4 regions of the Dehalobacter sp. TBBPA1 genome follow, and region 2 is predicted to be linked to each of the others. Evidence: riboswitches for the same ligand, from Rfam matches in the RefSeq annotation. Region 2 holds a riboswitch; each other region holds the start of a gene.
The links. Region 2 has a riboswitch for cobalamin ahead of AB3489_RS05220 (ABC transporter ATP-binding protein). Riboswitches for the same ligand answer to the same signal wherever they lie in the genome.
Positions count from the first base shown of each region.

Region 1: another riboswitch for cobalamin. It lies ahead of AB3489_RS01135 (precorrin-6A/cobalt-precorrin-6A reductase); the one in region 2 lies ahead of AB3489_RS05220 (ABC transporter ATP-binding protein).
Region 3: another riboswitch for cobalamin. It lies ahead of AB3489_RS07030 (cobyrinate a,c-diamide synthase); the one in region 2 lies ahead of AB3489_RS05220 (ABC transporter ATP-binding protein).
Region 4: another riboswitch for cobalamin. It lies ahead of AB3489_RS14515 (energy-coupling factor ABC transporter permease); the one in region 2 lies ahead of AB3489_RS05220 (ABC transporter ATP-binding protein).

Region 1 covers NZ_CP162385.1:218,845-223,055, reverse strand. The annotation lists gene cbiQ (cobalt ECF transporter T component CbiQ) at 1-682, opposite strand, end outside; gene AB3489_RS01145 (energy-coupling factor ABC transporter substrate-binding protein) at 755-1,084, opposite strand; gene AB3489_RS01140 (energy-coupling factor ABC transporter permease) at 1,081-1,833, opposite strand; gene AB3489_RS01135 (precorrin-6A/cobalt-precorrin-6A reductase) at 1,873-2,595, opposite strand; cobalamin riboswitch at 2,736-2,926, opposite strand; gene AB3489_RS01130 (hypothetical protein) at 3,162-3,440, opposite strand; gene AB3489_RS01125 (hypothetical protein) at 3,521-3,580, opposite strand; gene AB3489_RS01120 (energy-coupling factor ABC transporter ATP-binding protein) at 3,708-4,211, opposite strand, start outside.
Region 2 covers NZ_CP162385.1:1,032,098-1,036,308, reverse strand. The annotation lists gene AB3489_RS05220 (ABC transporter ATP-binding protein) at 1-1,485, opposite strand, end outside; cobalamin riboswitch at 1,599-1,779, opposite strand; gene AB3489_RS05215 (zinc ribbon domain-containing protein) at 1,837-2,037, opposite strand; gene AB3489_RS05210 (Crp/Fnr family transcriptional regulator) at 2,155-2,820, opposite strand; gene AB3489_RS05205 (4Fe-4S binding protein) at 3,141-4,211, opposite strand, start outside.
Region 3 covers NZ_CP162385.1:1,411,014-1,415,224, reverse strand. The annotation lists gene cobS (adenosylcobinamide-GDP ribazoletransferase) at 1-639, opposite strand, end outside; gene AB3489_RS07035 (bifunctional adenosylcobinamide kinase/adenosylcobinamide-phosphate guanylyltransferase) at 623-1,177, opposite strand; gene AB3489_RS07030 (cobyrinate a,c-diamide synthase) at 1,284-2,654, opposite strand; cobalamin riboswitch at 2,804-2,980, opposite strand; gene AB3489_RS07025 (ABC transporter ATP-binding protein) at 3,132-4,118, shown strand; gene AB3489_RS07020 (ABC transporter permease) at 4,138-4,211, shown strand, end outside.
Region 4 covers NZ_CP162385.1:2,973,014-2,977,224, reverse strand. The annotation lists gene AB3489_RS14530 (acyl-CoA dehydratase activase-related protein) at 1-817, shown strand, start outside; gene AB3489_RS14525 (alpha/beta-type small acid-soluble spore protein) at 902-1,111, opposite strand; gene rlmH (23S rRNA (pseudouridine(1915)-N(3))-methyltransferase RlmH) at 1,256-1,735, shown strand; cobalamin riboswitch at 1,812-2,006, shown strand; gene AB3489_RS14515 (energy-coupling factor ABC transporter permease) at 2,138-2,878, shown strand; gene AB3489_RS14510 (energy-coupling factor ABC transporter substrate-binding protein) at 2,881-3,222, shown strand; gene cbiQ (cobalt ECF transporter T component CbiQ) at 3,206-3,997, shown strand; partial or broken gene AB3489_RS14500 (ATP-binding cassette domain-containing protein) at 3,997-4,211, shown strand, end outside.

The sequences.
Region 1 (4,211 bases), 810 kb from region 2:
CCAATACTTCAATATCCCCGTCATATCCCCTGGCTTCCATGGCCGTATAAATCTCATCCGAGCGTTTGTAGGCCCGGATAAAAAGAGTTGATGCCAGAGCCCCCAACGAATGATACCCCGCTTTCAGGCTGGAATAACCTAAGCGGGAATTTTGAGCCGTATACATTGTCTCCGCTGTTTCCATCAATACAAAAATAAACCGATAAATCAAACTCATCAATTCCACCAGAATTTTAGGACATTTCAGCTTCCGCAGTACAGATAGGAGGTCAACCATCGGCGTATTCAGGGACAAATAATATAAGCAGGATACCGCTCCTAAGGCCCTGAAGAATAGCTGTGCGGCTGTCTCTATACCGATTTTAGAAAATCCTAAAAATGTACCGAACACCGGCACAGACATAACAAACTGCTGGGGATCATTTGAGATTTGAAAGGCTATCATAAGCACTCCCAAGATTAAGAATGACATCGGCAGGAGCATCAGTTTAAGAAAAAAGCGGAGCGGGATCCCACCCTTCCTGACGGACAACCACGTCATGATCAGTAAAACTACAAGCGAGAGCAGGATGGAATTCCCCCAAAGACAGACACCCAGGGTCAACAAAGCAAAGGCAACTTTTTCCATCGGATTTTTACGTTTCAGTTTTGAAGCATAGGCGTAATTGTCAATATTTATCATGCTTTTTTCCTTATTTCATACGAATTTTGCTTATATTCTTACGCAGAATACTCATACTTTACGATGTTGCCACTAAGCTTTATTTCTGTTCTCTTCTTTTTTACTGCGCCCTTTCAGGTAACCCAGTCCATAAAAGAGAATGCCGGAACCTAACGCTGCTTGCAGAGCAAACAACAAGCTTTCAATTTCACCGCTGGGAGGCTCAAAAATTGAAGAAAACCAGGGGTTGTATTCAGGGTTAATCTCGGTAATCGCAGTTTCGGCTTGGCCATCCGCTCCGCCGAATTCCGCATCTTTAGCGATAATAAGCGGAATGACAGCCAGCAGGATAACAATAACAATCAAGATAAGATTGGTAGTAATTCTTTTTTTATTGCCCTGTTTATCATAAGTATTATTCATCGTGCGGCCCCCTTGGAAAATATTTTTAAGGATTGAAGTTCATCGCCTTTAAGGTAATTCATAATTGCATTGAAGATAATCACAGTCAGTATTCCTTCACTGATTGCCAAGGGGATTTGGGTAACAGCAAAAATACCCAAAAATTTAGCTGCAGAAACTGTAATCCCTCCCGTTGGGTCAGGAAAAGCAAGTGCCAGCTGAATTGATGTTGTAATATAGGTAGCTAAATCCCCAAGTGTTGCCGCTAAGAAGATTGCCAGTGACCGGGGTCCTTTTGCTTTGAGCACAATAAGATAAACAGCAAAGGCTACAAACGGACCAACAACCGCCATGGAAAATGTATTCGCTCCTAGAGTCGTAAGCCCTCCATGGGCCAACAAAATAGCCTGGAATAATAAAACAATGATGCCAAGGACACTCATGATCGCCGGACCGAATAAAATTGCGCCTAACCCTGTTCCGGTGGGATGTGAACAGCTTCCGGTAACGGAGGGTATTTTCAGAGAGGATAAGACAAAGACAAACGCACCGGCCATCGCCAGCAGCAACTTCACTTTTGAAGATTCTGTCGTTAACTTACGCAGGGAATACAAGCCATAAGCTAAAAACGGGATTGTTAGGACACCCCAGGAAATACACCAAGCCGGGGGCAAAAATCCTTCCATGATATGCATGGCGAAAACGTTTTGAGGCAATAAGATCAGCATTAACGTAATGCTTGCGATCATCATTATTCTTTTACTATTCATTAGCGTCACCTTTCTTTTTATCCAAAAATTTAAAATTAATCATTTTAAAATGTTCTCATCAAGCCATGTTGTTAATTCGTTGACATTATTCATGATTAAACCATAGCCAGCTTTATTTTTCCGTATCAGCAGAATTTCTAACCCCAATTCTAAAGCTGACGATATTTTTGTATCCGTTCCGCCGGCAAGCCCGCTATCCTTTGTCAAAACGATGTCCGCTCCGTAAAACTTAAACAGTGCTTTATTAATATCTTTGGAAAAAGGACCTTGCATGGCCAGGATGTCCCGGGGATGAATGCCTAAATCCTGACATTTCTGCACCAGACAGCCTTCGGGAAGAACACGGACAATGAAACGGGCCATAGAGGCAAAGGGGCTATGCACAATACTCTCCAGTTGATGACTGCCGGTAGTGATAAAGACTTTTACCTGCCGTTCTTTTTTCTGGTATAATGTGCTGATGCGCTCATTCAGACGAAGCAACGCTTCCTCCCAATTATATGCCTGAGAAATTAAGGAACTATCCGGAATATTGGTTTCAGGCCTTTCTAACCTAAGATAAGGGACTCCGGATTGTTTGCAAAATTGACTTAGCGAAACAAACTTATCACTGGAAGGATGGCTGATATCGACAATAACAGAAGGAAGCGTCAGGTTGTCTCTGCCAGTCCAAGAAGACTTCTTGATGAAGTTGATCCCCCTGTTTTGGAGATGTTCACTAATCTCACGAGCTGCAGGCGTTTCTCCCAGAAGGATGATCATTTAAACCTCCATAGCTAATAACAAAATCCGAAAAACAAAAAAACTCTTTACCATGGAAGGGTAAAGAGTCTAACCTGTATCAAAAAACGGTAAGAATCCAGAAAACACAGAGTATTCACCTCCCTAACATCCCGTAGGTTGCCGTAGCGGCTGGCAAGAGCAGGTTTCCTGGCTCAAGATCATCATCGACTCACGTCTTCCCAGGCAAATCCCAGTGACATTTTTGTGGATCGACTCCCTCGTACAGTGGCGGGTACCGCGTCAGCATTCACTGACTTCCCTTTTCAGTTCTTGCCCTCGGGCAAGAATCGCTCATTACCACATATTCAATTTTTCTATTATTATATCTTATAAAAGAGCTTATGTCACGAACAAATTTGGACTTATTGTTTGAAGTCCTTAAAATTTATTCGTATCACTAGCTCAAAAGCAATGAACCTTGAACCAGAAGACCTGCTTACAGTATATTGACCCGTCATGGAGAAAAGCATGTTTGTTTTGGACTAAAGGCCAAACATGCTCTTTTTTTCAACAAATTTGATCCCTTTAAAACATCCTTTCTATAACTACTTCAACACTACTTTCTTAAAGCCGCTATAGTCTTTAGCCATTTGGGCATAGACTTCTTTGCCTAAAAGGAATTTATAGATTTCATCCGCCTTTTTCTCCGGATTGATATCTTTAAATTGTTCTGGATAGAGTATCTTTCCCATATAATAAGCGTCCGCTATCGCCGTATCAATATTGGTTATATAAAAATTATAAGGCAGTTGGGCATGGACTTCGCCATTTTTTACCGTTGTAAGGGTCTGATAGAATCCGGGGTTTTTCTTATAATCCTCCATAATTGACTGAAGTCCGCTGGCGTCAAGAAAGATCTTGTCCGGATTCCACTATTTTTGCAACACAATTTATGATCTACCAGTTACATTCCTTTGATTTTCGCCTTAACAATTTTCCTTTCACCAAAGATATTCTCCAGCACAAGGTTTTCTTCTTCTGGAAATATCTTGTATACCGATTCGAGAAACAGTTCTTATATCACGTTTTTCTAAAATTTGTATAGCATCATCACAAACTAATATCTTAATATTAAAAATATCCATGAAAAACTACAAGTTATAATTATGGTTATGAAAATGGGCGTGATGTTCCCCTTCATGCCGATGATAATATTCATCAACCAAATTCACTTTTTTCAAAAGTTCAATTTCCATCAGTAATATGTCTGTTGGCATATCGGCTATAATACTGTGGTTTTCGTCAAATAAAATCGCCCTCTGGGATATTTCCTGCACCAATTCTAAATTATGCGTAGATATAAGCAGTGTTTTGCCCGCTTGATTCAACTTCACCATAAACTCGACAAGCCAGCGTTGGGTTCTCGGATCGAGCCCATTCATAGGCTCATCCATGACAAGAACCTCAGGGTTTAAAGCCAACACACAGGCAATAGCAACTTTGCGTTTTTCACCACCGCTTAAATGATATGGCTGCCGATGTTTAAAAGCTTCAATACTTAATAAGGTTAGACAATCATTAACCCTCTGTTCAACCTCGCTTTCACTTAGACCCATCTGTCGGGGTCCGAAAGCAACCTCATCATAGACATCAGC
Region 2 (4,211 bases):
GACCTCTTCAAAAGAACCAATCTCTTGGGCCGGAATATCCAATGCCAGACGGTGCATGTGCATTGCCACAATACGGTTGGCATATTGTTTGGCCAAACCCAGGTCATGGGTAACGAGAATAACCGTTTTACCTTGTTGCTGAAATGCAGAGAGCAGCTCCATGATCAGGGCGCTCTGTTCTTCATCTAAACCTGAGGTAGGTTCATCCGCCATGATAATCTCGGGGCCTCCTACCAAAACAGAGGCAATTGCCAGCTTCTGACGCTGGCAGCGGCTAAGCCTGTGCGGGTGGACATCGGCGAATGCCAATAGCCCGACTTTGTCTAAAATCCCATTTACTTTCTCTGCAATTTCCTCTTCCGGCAGTTTTCTTGTTCTTAAAACAAATGCCGCCTCATCTTTTACTGTGTTCGCAAAGATTTGAAGATCGGGGTTTTGAAACAGGAAACCTATTTGACTGCGTATCGTTGCTAAGTTCCTCTTGGTCAGGGGTTTGCCAAAGATTCGAATCGCACCCGTATCCGGGATAAGCAAACCTTCCATTAATTTCAACAACGTCGTTTTCCCTGAACCATTGAGCCCAATCACCCCAATAAAATCACCGCAATTAATATCTAAATTCATATTTTCACAGCCTTTGAAACCACCTTTATAGGTAAAGGCCAGATCCTTTACTTCCATCAATTTTTCATTCGATTTTTGATTCGATTTTTCATTCAATTTCTCATTTAACTTTTCATTTGCCGCCGTCATATTTGGGGTTGGTCTTGTTTGATTGAAGCGTTTCTGATAGTCACCAGGGCTGCATTCTTCTCTGATTGTTCCTTCAGCCATGATAAGAATACGGTTGGTATAGGGAAGAATATCGCAGGCCCGGTCCATCACCATAATCACGGTAATTCCCTTTTCTTTATTTAAATAGCTGATATAGGAATAAAGTTCCCGTTTTCCTTTTCCGTCTAATTCTGCGGTGGGCTGATCTAAAACAAGAATGGGCGTTTCCATCGCGAGAATACTTGCCAATACTACTCTTTGGGCTTGGCCGCCGGACAGTCCATCCGTCTTTCTTTGTTCAAAACCCTCCAGGCCAACGAATTGTAAAGTTTTTTTGACTCTGTTCTTCATTTCATCCCAAGGAAGTTCCATATTGGCAATCCCGAAAGCCACTTCTTCCTCTACCGTGATACTGACCATTTGATTTTGCGGTTCCTGCATCATATAGCCGATATAATCACACATTTTTGCTAAGGGGATCGCATGAATGTCTTGCCCCATGACCCTAACGGTACCGTTTAGCTGTCCGTTAAAAAATTGAGATGCCGCTCCGGTGATACTATGGAGTAACATCGATTTTCCCGATGCGGCTTCCCCAGTAATGGCGATGAAATCTCCTTGATTGATGGTTAAGTCGATATCTTTTAACACTTTGTTTGTCTCAGGCGGAAATACAAGAGATTCTATTTTAAGCTGTACCGCAGGTTCCATCGGATGAAGGCCTCCATATAAAAATCTAAACTATGTAAACGACATGCATACAAAATAAAAAAGTTCCAGTTTTGAGAGATACTAACTCTCAAACTGAAACTTTACCATTGCTTCATGTTGATATCTTCATTGGCAGGTCTTCTGACTCATAGCTTTAACCGATTTCTGTGCCTTCCCGATTTCTCAGTGGCATCGTACAGTCATCACAGCTATTTACAGCGGCGGGTCCGTCCAGGAATTGCACCTGATTCCCTATTCTTCTCGATAAGAGACACCAAAAAAGAATGTATGATTATTACGTCTTATTCTAAATGAAATTGAAGAAAAGTCAAGAGAAAAGATGGTGAGATTTTAACATTTGCAGCCAGGACTACATTTCCCAGATGAACAGGTTTTACCACCTTTAACTCCATAGGCATTAACCGTTGTAAACCGCTGAGTTATTTTATCATCAGCGCACTGCGGACATATTTGTTTGTCTCTTGAACTAACACTACAAAAAACAGAAAACTTGTGACCACACTTTTCGCAAATAAAGTCATAAGTTGGCATTTAATAACCTCCTAAAATATCTTTTCTTCATCAAATCAATAATAAATTCATTGAATCCCCAATATTATATCCGTATGACGCCAGGAGAAAATACTAGCTGGTCTTAATTACAGATCTTTAAATATGTTTCTGCCAGTTTTTTAGACGGCTATAATCCTGTATAATGATCCCTCCATATATTGGCCGTATAATGTTCTCAGATTTTAAGTCGCGAAATAATTTTGACACCGTTACTCTTGTTGTATCTGCAAGTTCAGCCAAATCTTGTTGATTGATAAACAGTTGCATCCCTTGTTGATCTGCAAGTGCACATAAAGTTTCGATAATTCTATGGTCTACCTTGTAAGTGTAATGTTTCTGCAGCCGGCTTATATGGTTATTACTTTTCATTGAAAGGTCGTAGAGCAGCTCTTCAGTAAGCGTAAAATCAGACTTCATCAAACTTTTCATTTCCTGAATTGAAATTGCAGCGGCTACTGTGTCTTCAACAGCCGTAAATGAACCGAGAGGGGGAATACCGGTAAACAATGGCGCAATCATAAATAAATTATTTGCACCCAAGACATCAATGAGAACCTCATTGCCTTCTTCGTCAACTTTCGAATATTCAACCGTCCCTGTAAAAATATATAATAGCTTCTCAATCGTAATGCCTTGTTTAATAATAATGCTTCCTTTGGGATATAACAATCTTTCTCTATCCGCAAAAACTTTCTTCCAACCATCTATTGGCGACCGGAATAATTTTGTGTGTTTCAGCCATGGTAGATCATTATCACTCATGATTACACTCCCTTGTACTTAGCCTTATACTTAGACTAATTAATATGTGAAAATGTAATTATGTTGTTTCCTTGTCCTGCCTAAATCTCCTGATAATTAGAGATATGGGCAGACAGAACTACCCTTACCTTGATTATATATTATTTTTCTTCGTGGATATAGTATGCAGATAATGGACATCTAACGACGAGCGTCAATTTAATTAACGCTGGTGAATGGTTATAAAAGTTGTTTTATGTTGCTAAATACTAAGATTATAACTAAAAATAAGATGATCGCTGTCAAAGTACAGAAAAATATTTCCTTAGAGCCAAGGTGCCTCATAGTGACCTTCCTTTATTCGTTAGAATACCTTGTTCCTGTTTCTTTTGGAAAAGGGAATTTACAAATCGTCTTGCTTTAATGATGATTTCATTGATCACCCCGACCGGACAAAAATATAAACACCAAAATCTTCTAATAAACAGCGATACAACCAGGATAATACTGAGCAGTATCCATTGCACACTCACCCCCTGAAATCCGAACAGGACTCCAAAAGGCTCATAACTGCCTCCTATACTCGGTGATTTAAAGCAAAAGCTTAAAATCAGTACGATCCAAACTAACATGTATTTTATTTTTTGCAGCCATGTTGCTACATGATGATTACATTTTAGTTTTCCGCCTCCGATTTTTGCCAGTATTTCCTGAATCCCTCCAAAAGGACATAACCAATAACAGTATAGGTTCTTCCCGCTTAAGAAAATAATTACTGGAATCCCGACGATTAAAATATACCAAAAAAGATTTTGTTTAAAAGCCGTGAAGAATCCCATTAATCCGCTGGCAATGTTCGCAAGTGAAATTGAACAGTTAAACCAGAAACCAGTAAAAAATATACTGCATATAAGAACCAGCCATCGCAGCTTAGGAATCTTAAAACGCACTCCTATAATCGTTGCAAATATTAATAAAGCCAAGCCTATTTCTTTGATCCCCAAATTAATATTCTCGGAAGGCTCAGAAATATTCAAAGCAAGTTGGTTTTTACCCAACCCATGACTAGCCTGACGGACTGCATTGGTAATTCCTCTTGATGAAAGCGTAGCGCTGGTCACTTTGTCGATATCCTGACCAATTTCTAACGGTTCATCTACAGATTTACCTGTAAATTGTTTTAGAAAATCCCCACTCAAAACTGAATGAATATAGGATGGTGTTTCCGTAGCATACCCTACAACCCGAACTTTTAAAATGTTACCGTTGGGGTCTGTAGCCGTTAAAACAGATACGGGACCGCCATAGCCGTTCCCTTGACCAAAAACCACGTACCCCTGCAGCGTATCCTGACCGTTGATATTCTTATAGCCTGCATAGGTCAGTGGGTGAGTCTCAATCGCTTTAAACTC
Region 3 (4,211 bases), 380 kb from region 2:
CAGCACAATAAATAAAACTGCAATGCTTCCGACAATCACACTCACGTACAGCATTGCCGCAACACATAATAAAGCGATCAAGCAAATGATGGTTCTTACCGTTTTCTTCGAGGCATAACCTGCAAAGATTGAAGCAAGTCCTGTATTTCTGACACACGGAAAGCAGACGACTGCCAAAGCGGCCATCGATCGTGACAGGATAAACGAAACAAGAACGAGAAAGAAAAAGTCAGGTGTCAGATACGTCTCATACCACGCCGCAAACTGCAGCAGCAGGACAACTGACGTATAGATGAGCGCGAACGCTCCAACATTAGGATCCTTAAGGATTCGAAGCTTTTCCTCTTGGTCCTTATGGGAATTCAAGGCATCTGTCGTGTCACAATAACCGTCAAGGTGAATTCCGCCAGTGATCATGACGTTAATAAATACAGCTGCAGCAGCAAAAAAGACGGGACTGAACCCGAAATATTGCAACAATAAAAACAAGAGACAGATAACAAAGGCAATGACAGCCCCGACTCCAGGAAAGAAGATAAAAGAATAACGCATGTTCTTCTCGTTCCAGTCGATTTGAGGCATCGGAATTTTAGAGAACATCGAAAAGGCGGCAACAAACGATTCAAACAAGATTTTCATAACCGGAAAGCTCCTTCATTCCTTTATGGATAAGCGGGATCGTGCAGACTGATTCGATCACTACATCTGCAGCAGCGGCAATTGCTGAATTTATTTCAGCCAGTACACGGATATAGCCGGCTGTAAAATCATCATAGGTTTTGAAATCCTCAAATATCGTACTGGTTACGATAACCGTGTTCGGTACGGTCACCGATAGCAACCGGATATCATTGATGATACAGTCAATGGTATCCTGCGGGCTGCGCTCCTGCAGATACATTTCGTTGGCAATCAGGTTGCCCATGCACTCGAGTAAAGCGGTATGGCAGCCGCTGAGAACAGGGATCTTATCGAAAAGTCCGTAAGAAAACTCAAAGGTATCGAATCCTTTGCCGTCCCGCATTCGACGGTGCTTGACCACCCGGTTGCAGCACTCTTCATCTGAGGCAGCCATTGTTGCAATATAGGCCATTTTTCCTTTATTCAAACTGACAGCTAAGTTTTCTGCTATTTCAGACTTTCCGCTGGCAACGCCTCCGCTGACCAAAGCCAACATTTACTCACCGCCTCTTTCCTTTCACCAAAATATCCCTTTATCTATTATTATCGATCATCTATCGATCATCAAGCGATTCAAACTTTTCCAGCTTATACACGCCTGACTAACCCATCCTAGCGGTTCGAAAGCTGCGGCATTTCCGGATAAACGAACGGGCAAACTCCGGATTCCCCCAGAGATGAAGGTGGGGATAGCCGGCAACGAGGTTCTCATCGGCATGGATGCAGTCCCACGTTTTGCTGCCGGATGAATTTACTGCCGTAAAACTGCTGCCGTTGGCTGTCGAATCAGAGTAATGAAATTCATGCGCATTGATCTTGCCGCCTTTGTCGCACAGCAAGTTGTCCTTTTGCGCCGTCAGTGAAATATAACCGAAACGGTTCAGTTTATCCGTCAGTACAGCATCCCCTTCTAAATGTCCTGCCATTGGATAAGGTTTGCCGTCCTTGTCAGCAATACGTTCCAATAAATACATGAACCCGCCGCACTCAGCTATACAGGGAGTATTATTGGAGAGAACATGCCTGATGCTTGCCAGCATCGATGTATTGCTGGCCAGCTGTCCGGTATATAATTCCGGATAACCGCCGCCGAGAATCAGTCCGTCACATTCCGGTACAGCTTGATCCTCAAGCGGACTAAAATACTGCAGTTCCGCTCCCAATGTTTCCAAAAGGTCGAGGCTGTCCTGGTAATAAAAACAAAAGGCTTTATCTCTGGCTACGGCGACTTTAACAGCAGAGATTCTCTCGATCCCGGCCTCATGATAGTCTATTTCCGGGGCCCCTCCCGCAATACGCAGCAGCTGTTTCAGATCAATGGATTCTCTGGCCTGTATGGCCAGTAATTTCATTTTTTGCTGTAGGTCTTCCACTTCGGATGCTGTAATTAATCCAAGATGCCTGCTTTCCAGCGCGCATTCTTTGAGCTTCGGAAAGTAGCCGACCACCTGGATATCCGTCTCTTTTTCGATCATTTCCTTATACTGCGGGTATAGGGAAGGTGTAAGATTATTCAGAATAACGCCCTTGATCCCGTTGTCCGGTCTAAAATGGCAGAATCCTTGGATCAAGGCTGCAATTGAGATTGCTGAACCGGCACAATTGGCAATAAGGATAACAGGCGTTTGCGTTACTGCAGCCAAATGGTAAGAACTTGCCACGGTACTGCCAATGCCTAGCCCGTCATAATAACCCATTACTCCTTCTAAAACAGCGATTTGCGACTGTTCGGAATTCTTGACCAGCAAATACCGGCATACCTCTTCCGATAGCATAAACAAATCCAGATTCCGTGATTTTGTCCCAATGACTTCGGTATGAAACATCGGATCAATATAGTCCGGCCCACATTTAAACGCAGCAGGATTAACTCCTTGCTCCAGAAGGGCTTGTAATACCGCACAAGTGATTGTGGTCTTGCCGCTGCTGCTGCCTGCAGCCGCAAACATAATACGTGGAATAACTGCTTTCATGACTTGTTCTCCATTTCTATTGAAGCTCTCCATGGACATCAAAAAACCTCTCTAACCGGCGGTTGGAAGAGGTTTTACTTACACAATCTGCAAACAGTCCAAAACACTTCTGCATGATTCGTATGCTACACCTTTCATCCTCCGTGAAAACAGTGCAAAATGGCTCAGGCAGGTCTTCCGACTCGGTTTCAAAGCAAATTCAGCCTTCCCATTGTAAACAGTGGCAACTTTGAATCTGCTCCACCTTACGGCGGCGGGACCGTACAGGCATTTCACCTGTTTCCCTATTATTGCAAAATTATGCAACCTAAGCGACTATATTATATCAGATGACGCACAACGTGTCCACCCGCAATCTGCGGGACAGCATATAGCCTTCTCCTCCTGCATGATATTTTCACAGACGCGGCCTTGCTCTTCTGCCCTCCTTTTGATACGCTAGGAAAAAAGAACAGCAATTCACGGAGGTATCTCTTCATGTCTTATTCTCTTCCAGCCAATATTATTTCAGCCGAAAACCTGACCAAACGATTCGGAGATTTCACTGCCGTTAATGCGATCTCTTTTACCGTCCGGCAGGGAGAGTGTTTTGGACTTCTTGGTCCAAACGGTGCCGGCAAAACGTCCCTGGCTAGAATGGTTTTTGGCTTGTCCCCGAGAACTGAGGGCCATCTGACGGTTTTCGGCCAAGATATTTCGGAGCATTCCCGGGAAATTAAAGCACGTCTCGGTGTTGTTGCCCAGGAAGATAACCTTGACCCGGAACTGACGGTTCTGGAAAACCTGCTGGTCTACGCCTCCTATTACCGTCTGCCGCGTAGTATAGCCAGGGAACGGGCTTTTGAAATCCTGGACTTTATGGATCTTCGAAGTAAAGCCAATGCGGTCGTCGACGAGCTGTCCGGCGGCATGAAACGACGTCTGACAATTGGACGAGCGTTGATCAACCGTCCGGAGCTATTGATTCTTGATGAGCCAACCACCGGGCTTGATCCGTACGCCCGTCATATAGTCTGGCAGCGTCTGCGGCAGTTAAAAGAAAGCGGTACGACCATGCTGCTGACAACACACTATCTTGAAGAAGCCAGTCATCTCTGCGACCGACTGATCATCATCAATCAGGGCAAAATCCTCGAGCAAGGTGTACCGGAAGATCTTATTGATAAGCATGTCGGGCAATATGCGCTGGAACTCGGGGTAAGTCCGGATATGCAAAATAAGCTCCTGCACTGGAGCTCTGAGTGGCTGAAATCTTTTCAACAAATTGGTGATGATCTGGTCCTCTATTCTGATAACGGACCAGCCATGGCTGACGACCTGAATCAAAGAATTGCCGGTGAACACCTTCCTGTCAGCTATCAGCGCCTGAGACCGACGAATCTTGAAGATGTTTTTCTGAAACTGACCGGCGAAACGCTTCATGGTGTGCGTGGCGGGTTTGAGAAATCATATGAAGAGCGCTGATGATATGGAGGATAAGAGGATGAAAATAGTTAAACCTGATCTTAATCCAATACTGACTTTCAAGGTATTTCTGCGGAATCTGAAGGTTTTCGG
Region 4 (4,211 bases), 1.1 Mb from region 2:
GAACCTACGGGAATATCACCGAAATATCCGCCGAATTATCAAGGACTTTGATCATATTGAGATCCTAGATGTTAAGAAACCAAAGGTCGGGGTGGTTGGGGAGATCCTCGTCAAATTTCATCCATTTGCCAATAATTTTATTGTGGATGTTCTGGAAAAGGAAGGCGCCGAAGCCGTTCTGCCGGATCTGATGGATTTCTTTATGTACTGTGCGTATGGAACAATATTCAGAAGAAAAGAACTCGCTGGCTCACTGAAAAGCGAGCTTATCAGCCGCTATATTATCTGGCGATTGGAAAACTACCGCCGGGTAATGAAACGCACTTTGGCAAAGAGCAACCGTTTCCATCCTCCCAAATCGATTTATGAGTTGGCCGATATGGCCGGCAAGATCATGCATCTCGGACATCAGACCGGTGAAGGCTGGTTCCTGACCGCAGAAATGCTGGAACTGATAGAAAGCGGAGCAACAAACGTTGCCTGTCTGCAGCCGTTTGCCTGCCTGCCAAATCATATCACGGGTAAAGGGATGGTCCGCGAACTTAAACGGCACTACCCGCTGGCGAATATTGTGCCAATCGATTACGATCCGGGTGCCAGCCAGGTGAATCAGATCAACAGAATTAAACTGATGCTTTCAGTCGCTTTCAAAAATATGGAGAGGTCGGAAGCAGTCAATAATGCCAATACGAACAATAGAAACAAAATGAATAACAACGCCGGGCAAATGCAATCTGCACCCAGCGAGGAAGCGGCAGCTTTGCATAACACTGAAGAAGGTACAGAGCAGTCGTATTCCGAACAGAAGATTATATAACAAAAAACCTCTTCAGTATTGTAGGCTGAAGAAGTTTTGAATATTTATTGAAGTAGATTAGGAATACTAAATGAGTCCGTTATTCTATTTCATCTGCTGTTTGGCATAGGCGATCATTTTTTTGACCATCTGGCCGCCGATCGGGCCTCCTTCCAGACCATTCTGTCTGGCAGTAACATCGCCTTTATAGTGGTCGTTATTTTCCCTTACAAAATCAAGATGGCCGATTTCAGCCGCAGCCTCCATTTTTAGATTCTGCAGCAGCTTTTTTTTGCTTTCATTTGTTTTGCTCATTTTTTTTCACCTCCATCAATATTATTGACACTTTTGAAAAAAATCTTCATTGTAAATAATCCAATATCAGAGAGATTTAACCTTCAAGTTTTTGATTGCAAATGTTTGGACGCAAACATAGTGACTGGAGTTGGAGAAAACATGCTGCAGATCAAAGTTCTAGCGGTAGGGAAAATCAAAGAAAAATATTTAAAAGAAGGGCTGAAGGAATACGCCAAGCGTCTTGGCGCGTACATCCGGCTTGAGATGATTGAAGTTGAGGACGAACCATGCCCCGAAAGGGCATCAGCTGCCGATGAAGCAAGAGTAAAACAGAAAGAAACTGAAAAGGTTCTTAAATTAATTTCACCTCAGGATTATGTGGTTTTGCTGGATCTTCTGGGAAAGGAACTTTCTTCACCCGAACTTGCCGTTTTGTTTGATGAAAGAGGGCTTTCAGGCCAGAGCCGGATCACTTTTGTGATTGGCGGATCTCTTGGTACGGCAGATGAAATCCGAAAACGCGCCGATTACCGGTGGTCGTTCTCGAAGCTTACCTTTCCGCACCAGATGATCAGGCTTATCCTGCTGGAGCAGATTTACCGGGCGTGCAAGATCAGCAAAGGGGAACCCTACCACAAATAGAATTGATGGAGGTAAAGATACTTCAATTAATATATTGATTCCTTGTCGAAAGAGCGATATAATGAATCAGGATTAAAACTGAATAGACAGAACAGGTGTTGAATGGAACTGATAAGCGTACCATTCAATGAATAAGGAAAGTCGGGTAGAAGCCCGCGCGGTCACGCCGCTGTGAAAGTGGAGTTCTTCAGGTATACCACTGGGAAACTGGGAAGGTCTGAAGATCGATGATGCTTAAGCCAGAAGACCTACCTGTTTTAGTGTCTCACCATATACTCTACGAGTGATAGAGAGGGGGATGTATGTGCAAGACTACCGAGGAAAACTTCCTAGCATATGAGCCTCTCGACGTAAGATGTTGAGAGGTTTTTTGTTTCATATCTTATATAGGAGAGTTTGACGATGATAAATAAAAAGATTTGGATAATGGGTTTCGTACTTATGTTTATGTTCTTGCCCCAGCAGACATATGCCATGCATATCATGGAGGGCTTCCTTCCTGCGGGTTGGTGTATTACTTGGGGTGCTTTGGCAATACCTTTTGTTCTGGCTGGTTTTTTTTCTATCAGAAGAACTGTTGGAGAGCATCCCAAAACATTAATGCTTTTGGCGATGGCAGGTGCCTTTGCTTTTGTTTTGTCTTCCCTGAAGATTCCTTCCGTTACAGGAAGCAGTTCGCATCCTACGGGGGTTGGCTTTGGCGCTATCTTGTTCGGACCGACCGCAATGGCCGTAATTGGCTTGATCATACTGCTGTTTCAGGCTGTTTTACTGGCTCATGGCGGATTGACAACATTGGGAGCAAATACTTTTTCGATGGGCATTGTGGGGCCGCTGGTGGCTTTTGCTACATACAAAATTGTGAAGAAAGCAAATGGACCGCAGTGGCTTGCCGTGTTTCTCGCTGCCGCACTTGGGGATTTATTAACTTACGTCACGACATCGGTGCAGCTTGCACTGGCGTTTCCTGCTGAAACAGGCGGCGTTATGGCATCACTTACCAAGTTTTTAGGTATTTTTGCCTTAACGCAAGTACCATTGGCGATCAGTGAAGGTATTTTGACTGTGCTGATATTTAAGGCGATTTTATCCTATGCAGGGGATGAGCTTAAAGACTTAAAAATACTTTCAAAGGAGGTCTGAAAATGTCTGTAGAAACGATGAAACCGAAGAATAAAAATCGGGTTATTATCACAAATATTATTTTAATTACGATTGTCATAGCGCTTGCCGTTATGCCCCTCATTGTGCAAAAAAATGCGGAATTTGCTGGGGCTGACAGCCAAGCTGAACAAGCTATAACAGAACTTAACGGGAATTACCAGGCCTGGTTCTCACCGATTTGGGAGCCGCCTAGCGGAGAAATTGAAAGCTTGTTATTTGCGCTTCAGGCAGCTGTCGGAGCAGGTGTTTTGGGCTACGGGTTAGGTTATCTGCGGGGTCGTAAGAAAAAGGAAGAACCGGTAAACAATGATTTACATCGATAAATACGCTTATTTATCCAGGCTTAAACAAACGAATCCATTAAAAAAGCTGGTCTTAGCCGTTTCGGTTTTGGGGGTCTGTCTCTGGGCTGATTCCGTTGCGGTGTCAATCTTGACGCTCCTGATCATGGGTTGGTATACCGTTTGCAAAGGCGGTACACCTGTTAGAATTTTTATTAGACTGATGCTTGTCCCACTTTCCTTTTTAGTGATCGGCGTTTTAACCATTGCGGTCAATGTTTCAGGGGACAAAGATGTTTTTGTATTCTCTGTATATGCATTTGGCATGTATATCGGGGTGTCGCAGTCCGGTATTCTAAGTGCGGCAAATTTGTTTTTTAAAGCGCTTGGCGCGGTTTCCTGTCTGTATTATTTATCGCTGAGTACACCAATGGTAGACCTGTTGGCAGTTCTTCGGAAGCTTAAAGTTCCAAGACTGATGGTTGAATTGATGGGACTGATCTACCGGTTTATTTTTGTATTTTTGGAAATGGCAGACACCATGTTTACGGCGCAAAATTCCCGCTTGGGCTATGCGGGGCTTTCTTCCGGATACCGTTCATTGGCGGCTCTGGCTTCGTCACTTTTTATCCGGTCTTATCAGAGGGCGGATGAACTGTATATTGCGCTTGAAGCCAGGGGATATGACGGTGAGCTCAGTGTGATCCATGAGCAGGCGGAGACTCATTGGACAGAATATATTCCGATTATGCTGATTAACCTATTCCTGATTGCAGTTGCGCTGTTTTCCAAACAATGGACAGGAGGCTTACTATAATGGCCGAAAATGGCTTGATTGAAAATGTGGAGGCTAAAAATATCTTGGAAGTCAGAAATCTCCACTACATCTACAGTGATGGAACCCAGGCCTTAAAGGCCCTGTCACTCGGGATTAAACAGGGGAAAACGACAGCAGTCCTCGGAAGCAACGGTGCTGGAAAATCAACGTTGCTGGAAAATCAACGTTGCTGCTTTCCTTTAACGGCATCAAT